3 regions of the Arthrobacter sp. DualSoilB13 genome follow, and region 2 is predicted to be linked to each of the others. Evidence: predicted binding sites of a transcription regulator. Region 2 holds the regulator's gene; each other region holds the start of a gene.
What was found. Region 2 encodes LexA, which represses DNA repair genes until DNA is damaged. Its sites were predicted from a motif close to TCGAACANNTGTTCGA; they were not measured.
Positions count from the first base shown of each region.

Region 1 (4,990 bases), on a different replicon from region 2:
TGTCCCGGCTCTTAGGGCGGGTTTTGCTAGTCCGTGCGGAGGACAATGGCTTTGGAGCCTTCCGGGATCAGTGCTTCGGCGGCGGTTTTGGCTTCTTCGTACGTCTCGCCTTCGGCTTCGACGTGGCTTAGTTCGCCGTTGCCGGCCTCTACGGTCAGGATCACTTTCACCCCCCATATCCTAGGCTGCCGTGATCGTGAGGGTCCGTTCGAGCACCGCCAGTAGGGTCGATGCCTCGCCGCTGCGCCGGAGGTCCACGGGCCGTGATCCTTGCAGGCCGGGGGAGGGGACCATCATCCACAGCGCGAAATAGTTGTGTGCGATCCGCAGCTCCATGGCCCGTTCAAAGAGTTCAACCACGACCGGATCCAAGGTCAGGTCAGGCCGGAACTGGAACCCAGGGCAATAGGTCCCTCCCCCTCCAATGAAGACGCGGACGAGCTGCCGCATCACCGGTTCAGGATCCTCGTGCATGGCAGAGAGTCTTTCGCGGACCTGTTCCAAGCCGGGCAGTCCGAACTCTTCCCGGATCCGCTCCCATAGTTGTTCAGGGACAGGGGAGCGGTACAAGTCAGCCGGCACTAGCTGATGGATTCCAGCTGCCACACGTCCGCCAGGGGCTCGCGCCGCAATGTGAAGGTGCGCAGCTCCGCGTTGGCGGACGGGAGTTTGGCTTGGACCTGCCAGTGTTCGATGCTGACAAGATCGCCGGTGCCGATCTCTGCCCGGGACCGGGTTTCCCACCATGCGTCTCTGGTGAACCAGTGCGCTGTGTGGACGTCGGGATCGACCATCCAGATACGGCCGTCGTGACGGATCGCCAACGGGGTGCCGTCGGGGCTGAACCGGACAGCGACGTCATGGCCGGTGGTAGGTGTTTCGGGTGCAAGAGTCATGGTGGTTTCCTTTCTTACGTGGCGCCGGTCAGGCTGCCTTGACGAGGGGGAGTTCGTCCCAGTGGGTGGTGTATCTGGGGGAGAGCATGTCGCGTTTCATGGACCAGTCCGGACCGCCCTTGATCCCGGCATGGCCCAACCCGATGGAGCCGCGGCCGTACCGTTTGGCCACGTCTTCGAGCAGGATCCCGATGCCGCGTTCTTCGTGCGGGTTCTCGAAGAGTTCCAAGGGTTTCTGGTTCCCGGACGGGCGCAGGTCGGTGACCATGATCCCGGCCCGGACGTACTTCACGCCCGCGTGCACCTGGGGGAGCAGCGCGTGGGCTGCCTTGGTGAGCAAAACCGGGTCAGCCGTGGGCATCGGCAGGGCCAGGCATACCGACGGGAAGGACTTCTCGTTCGGATTGAAATGCGACGTCGCCGCGAACGCCGTCAGCACCTTCGCTTGCAGGTCGTGTTTTGCCAGGCGTGCGGAGGCCATTTGCGCGTAGACGCTCATGACCTGCCTCAATCCTGCCGTCGTGGTGATGGGTGTGGAGAAGGACCGGGAGAAGATCAGCTGGTCCCTGCCGATCCGTTCTTCTTCCATCGGGATACATGGTGTGCCTTGGAGTTCCAGGACGGTGCGCATCATGACGATGGAAAACTTGTCCCGGATAGCTACCGGGTTCGCCCGGGTGAGGTCCAGGATCGAGAAGATCCCCATCGCGTTCAAGCGCTTGGTGAGCCGTGTGGCCACGCCCCAGATTTCGATCACGGACAGCTTTGACATCAGCGCTTCGCGCTGCTCGGCAGGCACTGACTCCCACCGGCACACGCCCCCAAAAGCAGGGTTGTTCTTCGCCCACTTGTTGCACAGCTTTGCCAGCGTTTTCGTCGGCGCGATTCCGACGCAGACGGGCACGCCGACGTTCCGCCGGCACGCGGCCTTCATCTCCCGGCCCAGTTCCAGCAGCTCGTCCGGTTCGCCCTGGACGCCCAGGAATGCCTCATCGATGGAGTACACCTCCAACCAGGCCGAGTAGCGGCCCAGCAGCTCCATCACCCGGGCCGAGATGTCCCCGTACAGCTCGTAGTTGCTCGACAAAGCAACCAGACCCCACTCCTTGGCCCGAGGCCGGAGCTTGAACCACGGATCCCCCATGGCAATGCCCAGGCGCTTCGCTTCGGGAGAGCGGGTGACCGCGCAGCCGTCGTTGTTGGAGAGCACAATGACCGGTTTACCCTCCAGGGAAGGGTTGAAGGCACGCTCGGCCGAGGCGTAAAAGCAGTTCACGTCCACGTGCGCGATCTCCTGCATCCGGCGCATCACCGCGGGCTTAGACATGGTGCAGACACCGTTCAGCAACCCCAAAGATGCTCAGGTCTGCCAAGGCTGGAACCTTAATGTCGGGGAAGCGCGGGTTATCGGCCTGCAGGACAACGCCCGAGGGTGTGATCCGCAGCCTCTTGATTGTCAGCTCACCATCGAGCACCGCGACGACCACGGAACCGTCCTTCGGTTCCAGTGCCCGGTTCACCACCAGCTCGTCACCGTCGCTGATGCCGGCCCGCTCCATGGATTGGCCGACAACGCGGACGATGACGGTGTTGGTGACGTCGTTGATCAGGTGTTCGTTGAGGTCGATCCTGTCATCAAAGTAGTCCTGGGCCGGCGAGGGATAGCCGGCAGCCACCGCAACGGGAGCCACCAGCACCGTCACCAGAGAGAGTCCCGCATCTATCACACGGGGGCCAACTATCACGCCCACAACACGCCCTTTATTCGAATCTATGTTCGAAAAATAACTGTACTCCACACGACCGACAAGATAAGCCGCCCAAGGGTCGGCGTGGACGGCTTGCACCCAATAGGGGACAGCTCTGAGCTGTGCGGAGGGCTCCACCTGACCCCAGTGGGCACAACCCGTCCACCGCAACGGGAAGGGTTATCGGTTTTTGAGATGCGGTGGCAGTTCGACGTCGGCGGGGTCGAGCTCGGGTCTGGTGCGGAGCAGTTTGATTGGGTGACGGCACGACTTGCCGGTCCAAGCAACGTCGGAAGCGATCTCCACCACGAACGGTTCGACCAGCGTCAGCCGCACTGTCCCTTTGTCCTTGCTGAACCTGTTCAGAGAAGTTTCAGTGACCTCTTCGGGCCACGGGTGCCCGGGCTGCGCCGGTCGGAGCTGGCGGCCCAGCTCACGCCCTATCCGCGTTGAGAGCACCGTCGAGCGGCCGACGATCCGCAGCTGTCCATCGACCGGCAAGCCGGCGATGATCGCCTGCGGCTGGCTCAGCGGGCCGACGACGGCCGCGCACACCACGTCTGTGACGTCTTTGTGCTTGACCTTCAACCACGCCCTTGCCCCCGTCTCGTAGGTCTGGGCTCCGCCCTTGACCACGAGCCCTTCCACGCCGGTAGCGGGCAAATCCCGCAGCCAGGTCTGTGCCAGCTCACGGTCTGTTGTGGTGGGGGAGAGGTTCAGCGGGGCGGTCCATTCCCGGGCAAGCTCCTCGAGCAAGGACCGGCGGCCGGTGAACGGCACGCTCCTGATGTCTTGCCCGGCGACGGCCAGAATGTCGAAGGCCGCGAAAGAGGCCGGCAACTCGTGAACGAGAGCCGGCATCGCCGCCCGGGACGTGACCATCCGCCGCTGCAAGGCGTCGAAGTCCAGCCGGTCCCCGTTCCAGATGACGGCTTCACCGTCGATAACGCACCCTGGCGGGATCTGCGCTGCAGCGGCAGCGGCAAGATCAGGGAAAACCCTCGTGAGCTCTTTGCCCTGCCTGGACCAGAGCGTCACGGATTCGGCGTCCACTACAAGGACCGCCCTATAGCCGTCCCATTTGGGTTCGTAGTAGGAAGCTCCCGGGAGCGCGTTAGAACCGGGGAGAGCCTTGACGAGTTTCGCCAGGGCAACAGCAACCGGTGGTTGCAGTGCCCTCGGGATGGACTCGCTCATGGAATCTCCCTCTGTTCATGCCGGCCACCTGTGCGGCCAACTCTTAGGAGTGGCGCTGAATTACCACGTCACTGGTTGCTCAACAGAGAAACGCACAGGGGACTCGCCTTTGACCAGGTTCGCTGGTTCAGGGCTCATGACGGACATGGTGATCTGATCGATGAAGTCTTCGATATCCGCTTCGGGAGCACCCTCACGGGGTTCCATGTGGCCGGGGCGGCCAACTTCGAATCCGGTGATCTCTTCGTTCTCGTCCTTGCATACCAGCAGGGTCTCTTGAACTTCGTTCGCGAAACCCTCGGCCGTCTCCTGATCCGGGAAGCCCTGGATCTCCAACTCGGCCGTCTTTTCGTCTCTCTGGACGTTCACTTTGAAACCAAGCATGTTGCTCCTTTGCGTGTTTGCTATGTCTAGTAGCGCTGCTGGTCCGGCCGGCGCATGATCTGAACCGCGCTTCCGAGGCAGACCGCGCCGGAAGCGATCAGGATTACGGCGGAGGCGATGAGATACCAGGTGCCGCCGGTGGTCAGAGCGCAGTAGAGGCCGTACACAAGGAAGCCTGTCCCCAAAAGCGCCCAGATCAGCGCTGCTTTCTTCTCGTCCATGGCCCCAGCCTAAAGGACCAGGACCACAATGGGCGTCCGCTCCGCGGCCGACTGCAAAAGCCTCTTTTTGCCTTACATGTGGCTGGGTTGTTCTCCGTACAAGGCCACTGATCGTAGCCGTCCGGGGGCCTCGCACGGCGGGGCAGGAAGGAGGTGGCTACATGAGCATCGACGAAGCGATCAAGCTCGCGACTTCGGTCGTGAGCTTGATGACAGCTGTCATCGCTCTACTCTCCATGCGGAACGCGCGCTTAACAAGCAAACGCTCCCGAGCTGCAACTCGGAAGCGTAAGCGTAAAGCAAGGAAGTAGGTGTAGCTACGAAACCCGGTGGTCGTGACCGCTTCGGTTGCGGCCACCGGCTCCTTCTCAGACTAAGTCCTACTCACCGATAAGGAAACCTCATGGAACCACTGACCATCGTGAACTTCGTTCTCTCACTCACAGCACTGGGAGCTTCAATCATGGCGTACCGCGCCAACACCAAAATCCCAAAGGAAGACGAAAGCTAGCCTGAACCGGGGCGGGCTGCCAACGGCGGCCCG
Region 1 is NZ_AP035866.1:38,028-43,017, reverse strand. Features, by position in the region: gene ACZ5J0_RS20150 (hypothetical protein) at 1-46, opposite strand, end outside; gene ACZ5J0_RS20145 (hypothetical protein) at 27-170, opposite strand; gene ACZ5J0_RS20140 (hypothetical protein) at 181-582, opposite strand; gene ACZ5J0_RS20135 (hypothetical protein) at 582-896, opposite strand; gene ACZ5J0_RS20130 (Y-family DNA polymerase) at 925-2,223, opposite strand; gene ACZ5J0_RS20125 (LexA family protein) at 2,216-2,647, opposite strand; gene ACZ5J0_RS20120 (ATP-dependent DNA ligase) at 2,825-3,841, opposite strand; gene ACZ5J0_RS20115 (hypothetical protein) at 3,902-4,225, opposite strand; gene ACZ5J0_RS20110 (hypothetical protein) at 4,252-4,446, opposite strand.
Region 1: a site for LexA is predicted at 2,662-2,677, ahead of ACZ5J0_RS20125 (LexA family protein). Genes of this name have one in related genera too.

Region 2 (4,990 bases):
GCATACGGCCATCACCGTGGACGCCCTCAACGCAGCTGCGGACAGCTTGGATATGGCCATAGCTGGCGTACCCAACGGTCTGTTGCCCAACGGCCTCAACGACGAACAGCTGGATTGCCTTGACCAATTGCGGGACGCCACGCGCGCCGCGCTCTCGGACTCGAAGACGGATTCTTCAAACGCGGTCGACGGCGGACGGCAGCTTGCGCGCTCACGGCTCATGCTCATCCTGGAACTGTGCGAGCGGATGCTCGCCGCGAAGGAGAACCGCGAAGTGGTCTGGTTCTCGCGGAACAGCACGTTCGACCCCCAGCAGGGATATTCTCCGCCGGACGAGACAGCTCCTGCATTGATTAATATTGCCCCGCTCAGTGTGGCAGGGCGGCTTCGAGAGGGGCTCTTTGCCGGCCATACTGTGGTGCTGACCTCTGCGACCCTGGCCATCGGCTCGGCCTTCGAGCCCGCCGCGGGTGGTCTTGGCCTGATTGGAGACGGCGCGCCGAGCTGGACGGGCATTGATGTGGGATCGCCCTTCGACTATCCCAAACAGGGTGTTCTATACGTGGCAAAGCACCTGCCCAAACCGGGCCGCGGTACTTCGCCGGAGGCGCTGGACGAATTGGAAGACCTCATCCGGGCGTCCGGGGGCGGAGCGCTTTGCCTGTTCTCCTCGCGGCGTGCTGCCGAAGAAGCCGCCGATGCCATGCGGCTCCGGCTGGATGTGGACATTCTCTGTCAGGGAGAATCCACCATGGCGGCCCTGGTGAAGCAATTCGCGGACGAGCCAGATACGTGCCTCTTCGGAACCATGTCCCTGTGGCAGGGGGTAGACGTTCCGGGTGGCTCATGCCGACTGGTGGTTATTGACCGCATTCCCTTCCCACGTCCTGACGATCCCCTGATGACTGCCCGTTCCCGGGCGGTTGCCCAATCGGGCGGGAACGGTTTCATGGCCGTGTCAGCCACGCACGCTGCCATTCGGCTGGCGCAGGGCGCTGGCCGACTGATCCGCTCGACGGGAGACAAAGGGGTGGTCGCGGTACTCGACTCCAGGCTTTCGACCGAGCGCTACGGGGGCTTTCTACGTGCCGCCCTGCCGCCGTTCTGGGCCACCACGGACCGGTCGGTGGTTCGAGGCGTTCTGGAACGTCTGGGCTCGGCTAAAGCCCCGTAATGCACAGCTTCCCGTGAACACCTGCCGGTGTCCACGGGAAGCTGCGTTTAAAGGGCGTGAGCGCTTAAAGAGAGCGCAGTACCGAGACGACCTTGCCCATGATGGTGGCCTGATCTCCGAGGATGGGCTCGTACTGGGTGTTTTGGGGGAGCAGCCACGTGTGACCGTCCCGCTGCCGGAAAGTCTTCACGGTTGCTTCATCATCCAGCAGGGCGGCAACGATGTCGCCGTTGATGGCATCATTCTGTCGCCGGACCACCACCCAGTCGCCGTCACAGATAGCAGCATCGATCATGGAATCGCCGGCCACCTTCAGCATGAACAGTTCGCCATGCCCCACGAGTTGCCGTGGGAGTGCAAGCACGTCTTCCACCGTCTGGTCAGCCAGGATCGGTCCACCTGCCGCGATGCGCCCCACCAAGGGGACCATGGCGGTATCACTGGCGCTGGCTAGCTCGGTAACGGCCAGGCCACCGGCGCTGCGAAGGGTGGTCGGAGCGTCCACACCGGGGATGGGCCCGCCATCAAGGGTTAGGGGCATCAGCACTTCCATGGCGCGGGGACGCTTGGGGTCCCGGCGGAGGTAGCCGAGCTTCTCCAATTGGGACAACTGGTGCGTGACGCTGGACAAACTGGCCAGACCCACGGTGTCGCCGATTTCGCGCATGCTGGGAGGGTAGCCGTTGTCATTGACTGACCTCTGGATGGTCTCCAGGATCTTTTTCTGCCGGACGGTCAGGCTTTTGGGACTCTTTTGAGGCTGTTGGCTCCGCAGGGGTGCCCCTCCGCCTGTGGCTTTCGCTGCCATGTTCGCCAATGCCTTTCCATTCCGCCCTGATGAGGGCCAGGGGTGTCAGGTCTGCAAAAAATGTCAGACCCTCCTGTTCCACTGAAACAGTGCTGCTTCTTCACTCAAACGTAGGGCAGGCACAGGCGTTTATCAAACATTTGTTCTAGCGAGTCTCGACACCGTTCGTTGATAAGTGCTAAAAATGTCATAGCAAGGTTCGAATATGTGTTCTATAAACCTGATGCTGAAGCTGGATGTTCGAACAAAGCGTTCGAACATCCGGGGCAGGCCCAGGGGAACACAAAGAATTGGCAGCCAGGCACCGGGCATCCCGGAGCGTGGCAATAGCTCAGAAGGGCTCAGCTCATGTCCGCAGTCACTACGTTCGCTGATTTCCGTACTACCCAGGCGCCCGCTCGCCTGCGCCTGACCCGAAGGGGACGGATCGTCTTCTTCGGCATCCCGGCCATGCTGTTGGTTGCAGCGTTGCTGAGTCTTGCCGGATTTATCAACTCCCCGGCCAAGGCAGCCGACTCGCAGTCCCAACTGCGTCCGCCTGTTGCCGTCACTGTTACAGTCCAGCCAGGTCAGTCCCTCTGGGGCATCGCCGGCGCTGCCGCTCCCGAGCGTGACCCCCGCGACGTCATCGCCGAGATCATCCAGCTCAACGACCTCCGGGGCGGCCGCATCCTGCCCGGCCAGCAGCTGTTCGTCCCTGCAAACTGATCCCTCGGCACCCGCAGAAATCAAGGGTCGGGCGTCACAGTTAGTCGGCAGTCCCGGCCGCCCCTTAAACTGGGTTGGTGAGTGACCAGCTTGAGCGACTTGACCGACTTCCCCTTCGGACCAACCTGCGTGGATTGAGCCCCTATGGCGCACCGCAGCTCGATGTCCCTATCTTGCTCAACGTCAACGAAAACACTCATGGCGTCCCCGCAGATGTCCAAGCCGCCATCACTGAGGCCGTGGCCGCTGCGGCCACCGGGCTGAACCGCTATCCGGACCGGGAGTTCACCGAACTTCGTGAAGCCTTGGCCGAGTACCTTGGCCACGGGCTTTCCCCGGACAACATCTGGGCGGCCAACGGATCCAACGAGGTCCTGCAGCAGATCCTCCAAGCCTTTGGTGGACCCGGCCGCAAGGCATTGGGCTTTCCTCCCACGTACTCCATGTACCCCCTGCTCGCGAGTGGCACTGACACCGAGTATGTCCGCGGAGTCCGCGCGGACGACTACGGGCTGGACGCCGAATCGGCCGCTGCTCAGGTCCGGGAAGCGGGCGCCAACATCGTTTTCCTGTGCTCGCCCAACAACCCCACAGGTACGGGCTTGGGATTGGACGTCGTGGAGGCTGTTTACGAGGCCGGCGAAGCCAGCCAGGCCATGGTGATCGTGGATGAGGCCTACCACGAGTTCGCACACGACAACACGCCGAGCGCCCTGACCCTGTTGCCCGGACGCGAGCGTCTGATCGTCTCGCGCACCATGAGCAAAGCATTCGCTTTGGCGGGCGCCAGGCTCGGATACATGGCGTCAGCCCCGGAAGTCACGGACGCCATCAGGCTGGTCCGTCTCCCATACCACCTCTCTGCCGTGACGCAGGCAACGGCCCTCGCTGCGCTGAATCACCGCGAAGCCCTCATGGCCGACGTCGAGGACATCAAGGTCCAGCGCGACAGGATTGTGACTGAACTGCTCCGCATGGGCCTCCAGCCTGCTGCTTCGGACTCCAACTACGTCTTCTTTGGGGGACTGGAGGATCCACACACTATCTGGCAGGGCCTGTTGGACGCCGGCGTGTTGATTCGCGACGTCGGTATCCCGGGGCATTTGCGTGTCACCGCTGGAACCGAGCCGGAAACTACTGCGTTCCTGGAGGCCTTGGAAGCCCTGCTGGACGGCACCGCTCCGCACCACGCCTAAACTTGTTCCTAGACCTAACCCACCCCTCCGTGTATAAGGATGTCCCAATGAGCGAAACCGGCGCCGCGCCGACCGCTGCCCGCACCGCGCGCATGGAGCGCACCACCAGTGAGTCTTCGGTCCTGGTGGAGATTAACCTGGATGGTTCAGGCGTCTCGGATATCAGCACTTCGGTTCCGTTCTACGACCACATGCTGACGGCTCTGTGCAAGCATTCCCTGATTGACATGACCGTCAAAGCTACTGGCGACACCCACATTGACGCCCACCACACGGTGGAAGACGTCGCCATTACCTTCGGCGAGGTCCTCCGAACGGCACTGGGCAATAAAGCCGGTATTCGTCGCTTTGGTGAAGCCACGGTTCCTTTGGACGAAGCCTTGGCGCACGCCGTCGTTGATGTTTCCGGACGACCCTACCTGGTGCACGGTGGCGAGCCGGCCGGACAGGAATACCACCTGATCGGCGGACACTTCACGGGATCGTTGACCCGTCACGTTTTTGAAGCAATTACGCTTCACGCCGGAATCTGCCTCCACATGAACGTCCTGGCCGGCCGCGACCCCCACCACATCGTTGAGGCCCAGTTCAAAGCCTTTGCCCGCGCGTTGCGTGCAGCTGTTGAGTCCGATCCCCGTGTGGAGGGCATTCCCTCCACTAAGGGCGCACTATGAGCGGCCAGATTCTGAACAATGGAGCCGTGGCCGACGCCATAGCGTCCGTAAAGCCGGAGTCGCCTGAAGGCAAGCCAACCGTCACCGTGTTGGACTATGGATCGGGCAACGTTCGCTCTGCCGTCCGCGCCCTCGAACGTGCGGGCGCGCACGTGGTGTTGAGCTCCAAGCCTGAGGACGTGCTCAACGCTGATGGTCTGGTGGTGCCCGGAGTTGGTGCCTACGAGACCGTGATGAAGGAACTCAAGTCCGTTGATGCCATCCGCATGATCGGACGTCGGGTTGCCGGTGGCCGTCCTGTGCTGGCCATCTGCGTGGGTTTGCAGGTTCTCTTCGAAGCCGGAGTTGAGCACGGCACCGAGTCCGAAGGCATGGCTGAGTGGCCCGGCAAGGTTGAGCTCCTTCCCGCTCCAGTGGTGCCGCACATGGG
Region 2 is NZ_AP035865.1:1,547,850-1,552,839, forward strand. Features, by position in the region: gene ACZ5J0_RS07210 (ATP-dependent DNA helicase) at 1-1,174, shown strand, start outside; gene lexA (transcriptional repressor LexA) at 1,239-1,982, opposite strand; gene ACZ5J0_RS07220 (LysM peptidoglycan-binding domain-containing protein) at 2,331-2,690, shown strand; gene ACZ5J0_RS07225 (histidinol-phosphate transaminase) at 2,768-3,886, shown strand; gene hisB (imidazoleglycerol-phosphate dehydratase HisB) at 3,934-4,560, shown strand; gene hisH (imidazole glycerol phosphate synthase subunit HisH) at 4,557-4,990, shown strand, end outside.

Region 3 (4,990 bases), 250 kb from region 2:
TGGACGCATGAGCCACGTCACGTGCGATCTGACTGTTTCCCTGGACGGATATGTTGCCGGTCCCAACCAGCGGCTGGAGGAACCGTTGGGCGACGGCGCAGAGCTCCTGCACAGATGGATGTTCGAGGAGCCGGAGGCGAACGCACCCGAGATTGAGGCGATCCTGGCGGCAGGGGCCTTCATCATGGGACGCAACATGTTCGCAGGACCCGGACCGGCGGCGTGGGATAAGGAATGGCGGGGTTGGTGGGGCGATGAACCTCCGTATCACGCCCCCGTATTCGTTCTGACCCACCACCGTCGCGAGCCGCTGGAGATGGAGGGCGGCACAACTTTTTACTTTGTGACCGACGGCATTGAATCGGCGTTGGCGCAGGCCCGGGAAGCGGCTGCGGACAAAGATGTAGCGATTGCCGGGGGAGCGCAGACAGCCCGCCAGTACCTTTCAGCCGGGCTCATGGACGAGTTGCGGCTGCACATTTCACCCATGATTCTTGGTGGCGGGGAGCGATTGCTCGACGACGTAGGGAACCTGACGCTTGAGCAGACCGGGGTGCGCGGGACCGGGTTGGTCACGCACGTACGGTATCGACCCAACATAATAGGGTCATGACCCGTTCCCTCCGAGCTGTGGCCAGGGCTGCCATGGTGGCCGTGATCGTTTCTTTCATGACGGCATGCAACGCGCCGGCGCCACTGCCCGAACAGGACCCCCGATCCATTCCGCACGACGCGGACACCGGGCAGACCATTGCTGAAGCCCGCGAGGCCATCGACGCTATTCCCGGGATTTCCGTTACCGACTTTGCGGGCGGAGGCCCACCTAATGTGAAGGGCAACACCGGTTACGCGGTGGCGTTCGACATTGAGCCCGGGTACACCGTCACCTACGGCGACTTGCTCATCGACTACATCGTCCGCAACGTGTGGGCTGTGGGCGAGGGCTATATGCCCAACACGCAGATCCAGATCTCTGCGAGCACCGCCGACGGCGAGCCATTCTTCGACCTCACAGCCGCAGCCGTGGGCTCGGCCTGGCTCAGCCCGCAAACTTCCACGCCCTCGGAGCACAACACCGTGATTATCCCGCTCAGTGCTGAGGACCCGGAGGGGGCACGGAACCTCTCCCTGTTCAAGAAAGACGGTTCCTGGCCGGGCGTCATACCGAAGCCTTTCTCCTATGACGTCACCGTCAAGAGTGGCTGATCCCACGCGACAGCCGCTCCGCGCGTTAGCGGCCCCCACGGCCGTGGTTTGCCTGAGTACAGGGCGTCGAGGACGCTAAGGTCGGCGCCGCTGACACTTGCCTTACCGCTGGCGCGTGACCTTGCGTGTCTGGCGGAACTCCTCGGGCACGTTGACAACGCCCTTCGGAACAGCAACCGTTATTCCCTTTTTGGTGACACTGGTGACCTTATGACCCAGCTGCTTGGCGTACTCAACCACGGGTCGCGAGGCAGCCCTGTTCCGGGCGATGGCGATGAGCACGATCGTGAGGAACGCGAGGGTCAGCAGTCCGGGCACCACGATGGCGATCGCCGGGCTGATGAGACCGTTCAGAAGCAGGGCCGGACCGAGGAACCACAGCGCGACAGAGGACACCATAAACCCGAGAACCAACTTCTCGGAGTGTGCGTGTACGGCCTGGGCGTGGGCCAGCTCATCCGGGTAGCGTTCCTTGACCATGCGTGTGATGTCGGCGCTAAGCGCGCCACCGAGTTGCCTGGTCCGGTCGGTCATTGCTCTCCTATGTGTTCGTGCCAGAAGTTGTTCGCTTGATCTTCCCTCAAAATACTCGTCATTCGTCTCACCGCGAGAAACCATCGCCCTGAGGTGCCGAGCGAAGCGGAATGGACAGGATGTCTGGGGTCCGCTGTACACTGAATTATCGAACATATATTCGAATAAAGGTGTGTTGTGGGCGTGATAGTCGGCCCCCGCGTGGTAGATGCGGGCTTTTCCCTGATGTCAGTACTGTTGGCACCTATTCCTGTGGCGGCGGGATATCCCTCGCCTGCGCAGGACTATTTTGATGGTCGGATTGATCTCAATGAGCATCTGATCAAGGATGTCACCAGCACGTTCGTGGTGAGGGTGACGGGTCAGTCCATGGAGGGTGCCGGGATCAGTGACGGGGATGAGTTGATCGTTAACCGGGCACTGGAGCCCAAGGATGGGTCCGTCGTCGTTGCTGTCCTTGATGGTGAGTTGACCATCAAAAGGCTGCGCGTCACGCCGTCGGGAGTGGTGCTGCAGGCGGACAATCCCAAGTATCCGGACATTCGAGTGCCCGCGATGTCGGAGCTGACCATTTGGGGCGTAGCCACAACGTGCCTGCATCACATTTGATTGAATCCAGCCGGTAGGGCTTCGCACCCTCTGGGTCGCCGACGCCCTCCTGGGCATCCTCTTCCCCACGCTGGCGGCCCTCGGGGAAGGCTTGGCCACGGGGGCCATCTACCTGGATTTCCGTACCACCGGCATCCCGTCTGCCCGGACTTTTCCACAATCCGGTGGGCGGGATGTTTTCTTGTCGGGGCCCGAAGGTACAGTAGAAGTATTCGAATATATGTTCGAATGCGCGGCGTGTCCTGCACTGAAACGGCGGCTCGCGTGCTAATGCCGATTTAGGGATGGAAATGTCCAAGCCAGCGCTCATGCACCGCATGCAGGAGATTGCCCATGTGGATATCAACTGCTTCTACGCCTCGGCGGAGAGGGCCTTCAACCCTGCGCTGGAGGGCAAGCCTTTGATAGTGCTGTCCAACAACGACGGTTGCGCCGTGACCCGGTCGCCCGAGGCAAAAAAGCTGGGAATCGGCCTGGGGGAGCCATGGTTCAAGCTCGCGCCACGGGCCGAGGAATGGGGATTGATAGCCCTGTCGAGCAACTACGAACTGTATGGAGACATCAGCTCGCGCGTCATGGAGCTCCTGGCCCGGTACTCAGCATGGCAGGAGGTGTACTCCATTGATGAGGCGTTCCTGGGAGTGAAGGGGCAACCGGATGACCTGCTGGAATTGGGGCGAACCATCAAGGTTGCCTGCCAACGGCATGTGGGGGTTCCCGTTTGCGTAGGGATCGCGCGCACTAAGACTCTCGCCAAGCTCGCCAATAAGTGGGCCAAGCATAATCCGGCCTTCAACGGTGTGTGCCGTTGGGACTCCGTCCCGCAGGCCCAACGCGAGGCACTCATGGCGCGGCTCTCCGTGATCGAGATCTGGGGCGTCGCCACCCGGCTCACAAGACGCCTGAACGCGATGGGGATCTTCTCCATCCTGGACCTGGTCCGGGCCGACCCTGTGGCGTTGAGGGATAAATTCTCCATCGTCATGATGCGCACTGTCTTGGAACTGCAAGGCACGCCCTGCATCCCCATGGAGGAAGAACGAATCGGGCGGGACCAACTGATTTTCTCCCGGTCTTTCTCCACGCCGATCACCACGGCCGCGGAGTTACGTCAGGTGCTCAGCGTTTACGGTCAGATGGCCAGTGCCAGGCTGGCCAAGCACGATCTTCAGGCCAAGTTGCTGACTGCCTTTGCTGCAACATCGGTCTACAACCCCAACGACAAATCGTTCCCCACTGTCAACGTCAAACTACCTATGCCAACCTCGGACCCCGTTCTGCTGACCAAGGCCGCACACGCTCTGGTTCCCAGGATCCAGGAAGGCGTCAGGTACGCCAAAGCCGGGATCATGGTCACTGACCTTCGCCCCAGCGGCAACCAGAAACCATTGGAAATCTTCGAGAACCCGCATGAAGAGCGGGGCATTGGCCCCTTGCTGGAGCAAGTCAGCAAGCGGTATGGCCGGGGCTCCATTGGTTTGGGCCATGCGGGCATCAAGGGCGGCCCGGACTGGTCCATGAAACGGGACATGCTCAGCCCCCGCTACACCACCAACTGGGACGAACTTCCCCTGGTGAAGGCGGCCTAGCGTGGCAGGGAAAACCGTGGCAGGAGACCTAAGCCCGCAGCCGGTAACCCCGCTTCACCACGGTTTCCACGAGCTTGCCGTCCGGAAGGGAGGACCGCAGCCGGCTCACCGTCATGTCCAGGGCGTGCACAGAGCCGCGCAAGTCCAACAAGTCAGAGAGAGCCTCCCGGGACAGTACAGCTCCACCCGCACCCAGCAGCGCTCGCAACAGCAGCAGGGGAGCCGGTGCAAGGTCCACCACCTCGCCGTTAATCCGCAAGCAGCGTCCGCGCAATTCGATGGTGGCGCTCTTTGTTTCCAAACGCCGTACGTGGTTCAACGAGAGATGTTCGGTGACCAGCCTGATCAGCGCACCCATGCGGTACCGGTCGGGAATCAGTGGCGTCAGCCCGGCGTCGACCAGCGGTTGTGCGGTGACCGGCCCAACGGCCGCAACAGTTACCGGACCCTTCAGGGCTTCGATGAGCTGGCGGTAGAGGCCCATTTCGTGGGCGGTGCTCCACATCGCATCCACGGCGGGGGCGCTGGTGAACGTCAGGACGTCGAGGTTGCCACCCACCACGGCTTCGATCAGCCGCGGCAGTTTGTCTTCGCCGTCGGGCTTCACCCAGCGGTACGGGGTCACGGTCAGGACCGTTGCACCGGACATGCGGAGCCGTTCCAACTGGCGGACGTCGGTGTACCCGTGCAGCTGCACAGCGACGGTCTTGTTGCGAACGCCTTCGGCCAGCAGCATGTCCACCAGGGTCGCGGTGGTTTCGTCACTGCTGATTCCGACGTCGGCAAGACCGGCCGCCCGCACGGCGCCGCGGGCTTTGGGGCCACGGACGAACATGCGGCATGCGGACAGCGTTTCCAGGAGTTGCTCGCCGATGCCGAAAGAATCTGCGGCTTCACACCAGCGGCGCATCCCGTATGCCGTGGTGGCGATGCAGATGTCCGGTTTAGCCGCGATGATGGTGCGGGTGTCCTCAATGAGGACCATATCCTCCTGAACCGGGGCGATCTTCAACGCCGGGGCGTGCAACACGCTCGCACCGCGACGCTCCAGG
Region 3 is NZ_AP035865.1:1,302,237-1,307,226, forward strand. Features, by position in the region: gene ACZ5J0_RS06160 (dihydrofolate reductase family protein) at 8-613, shown strand; gene ACZ5J0_RS06165 (hypothetical protein) at 610-1,206, shown strand; gene ACZ5J0_RS06170 (hypothetical protein) at 1,309-1,740, opposite strand; gene ACZ5J0_RS06175 (LexA family protein) at 1,918-2,349, shown strand; gene ACZ5J0_RS06180 (Y-family DNA polymerase) at 2,640-3,938, shown strand; gene ACZ5J0_RS06185 (uroporphyrinogen-III synthase) at 3,967-4,990, opposite strand, start outside.
Region 3: a site for LexA is predicted at 2,562-2,577, ahead of ACZ5J0_RS06180 (Y-family DNA polymerase). Genes of this name have one in related genera too.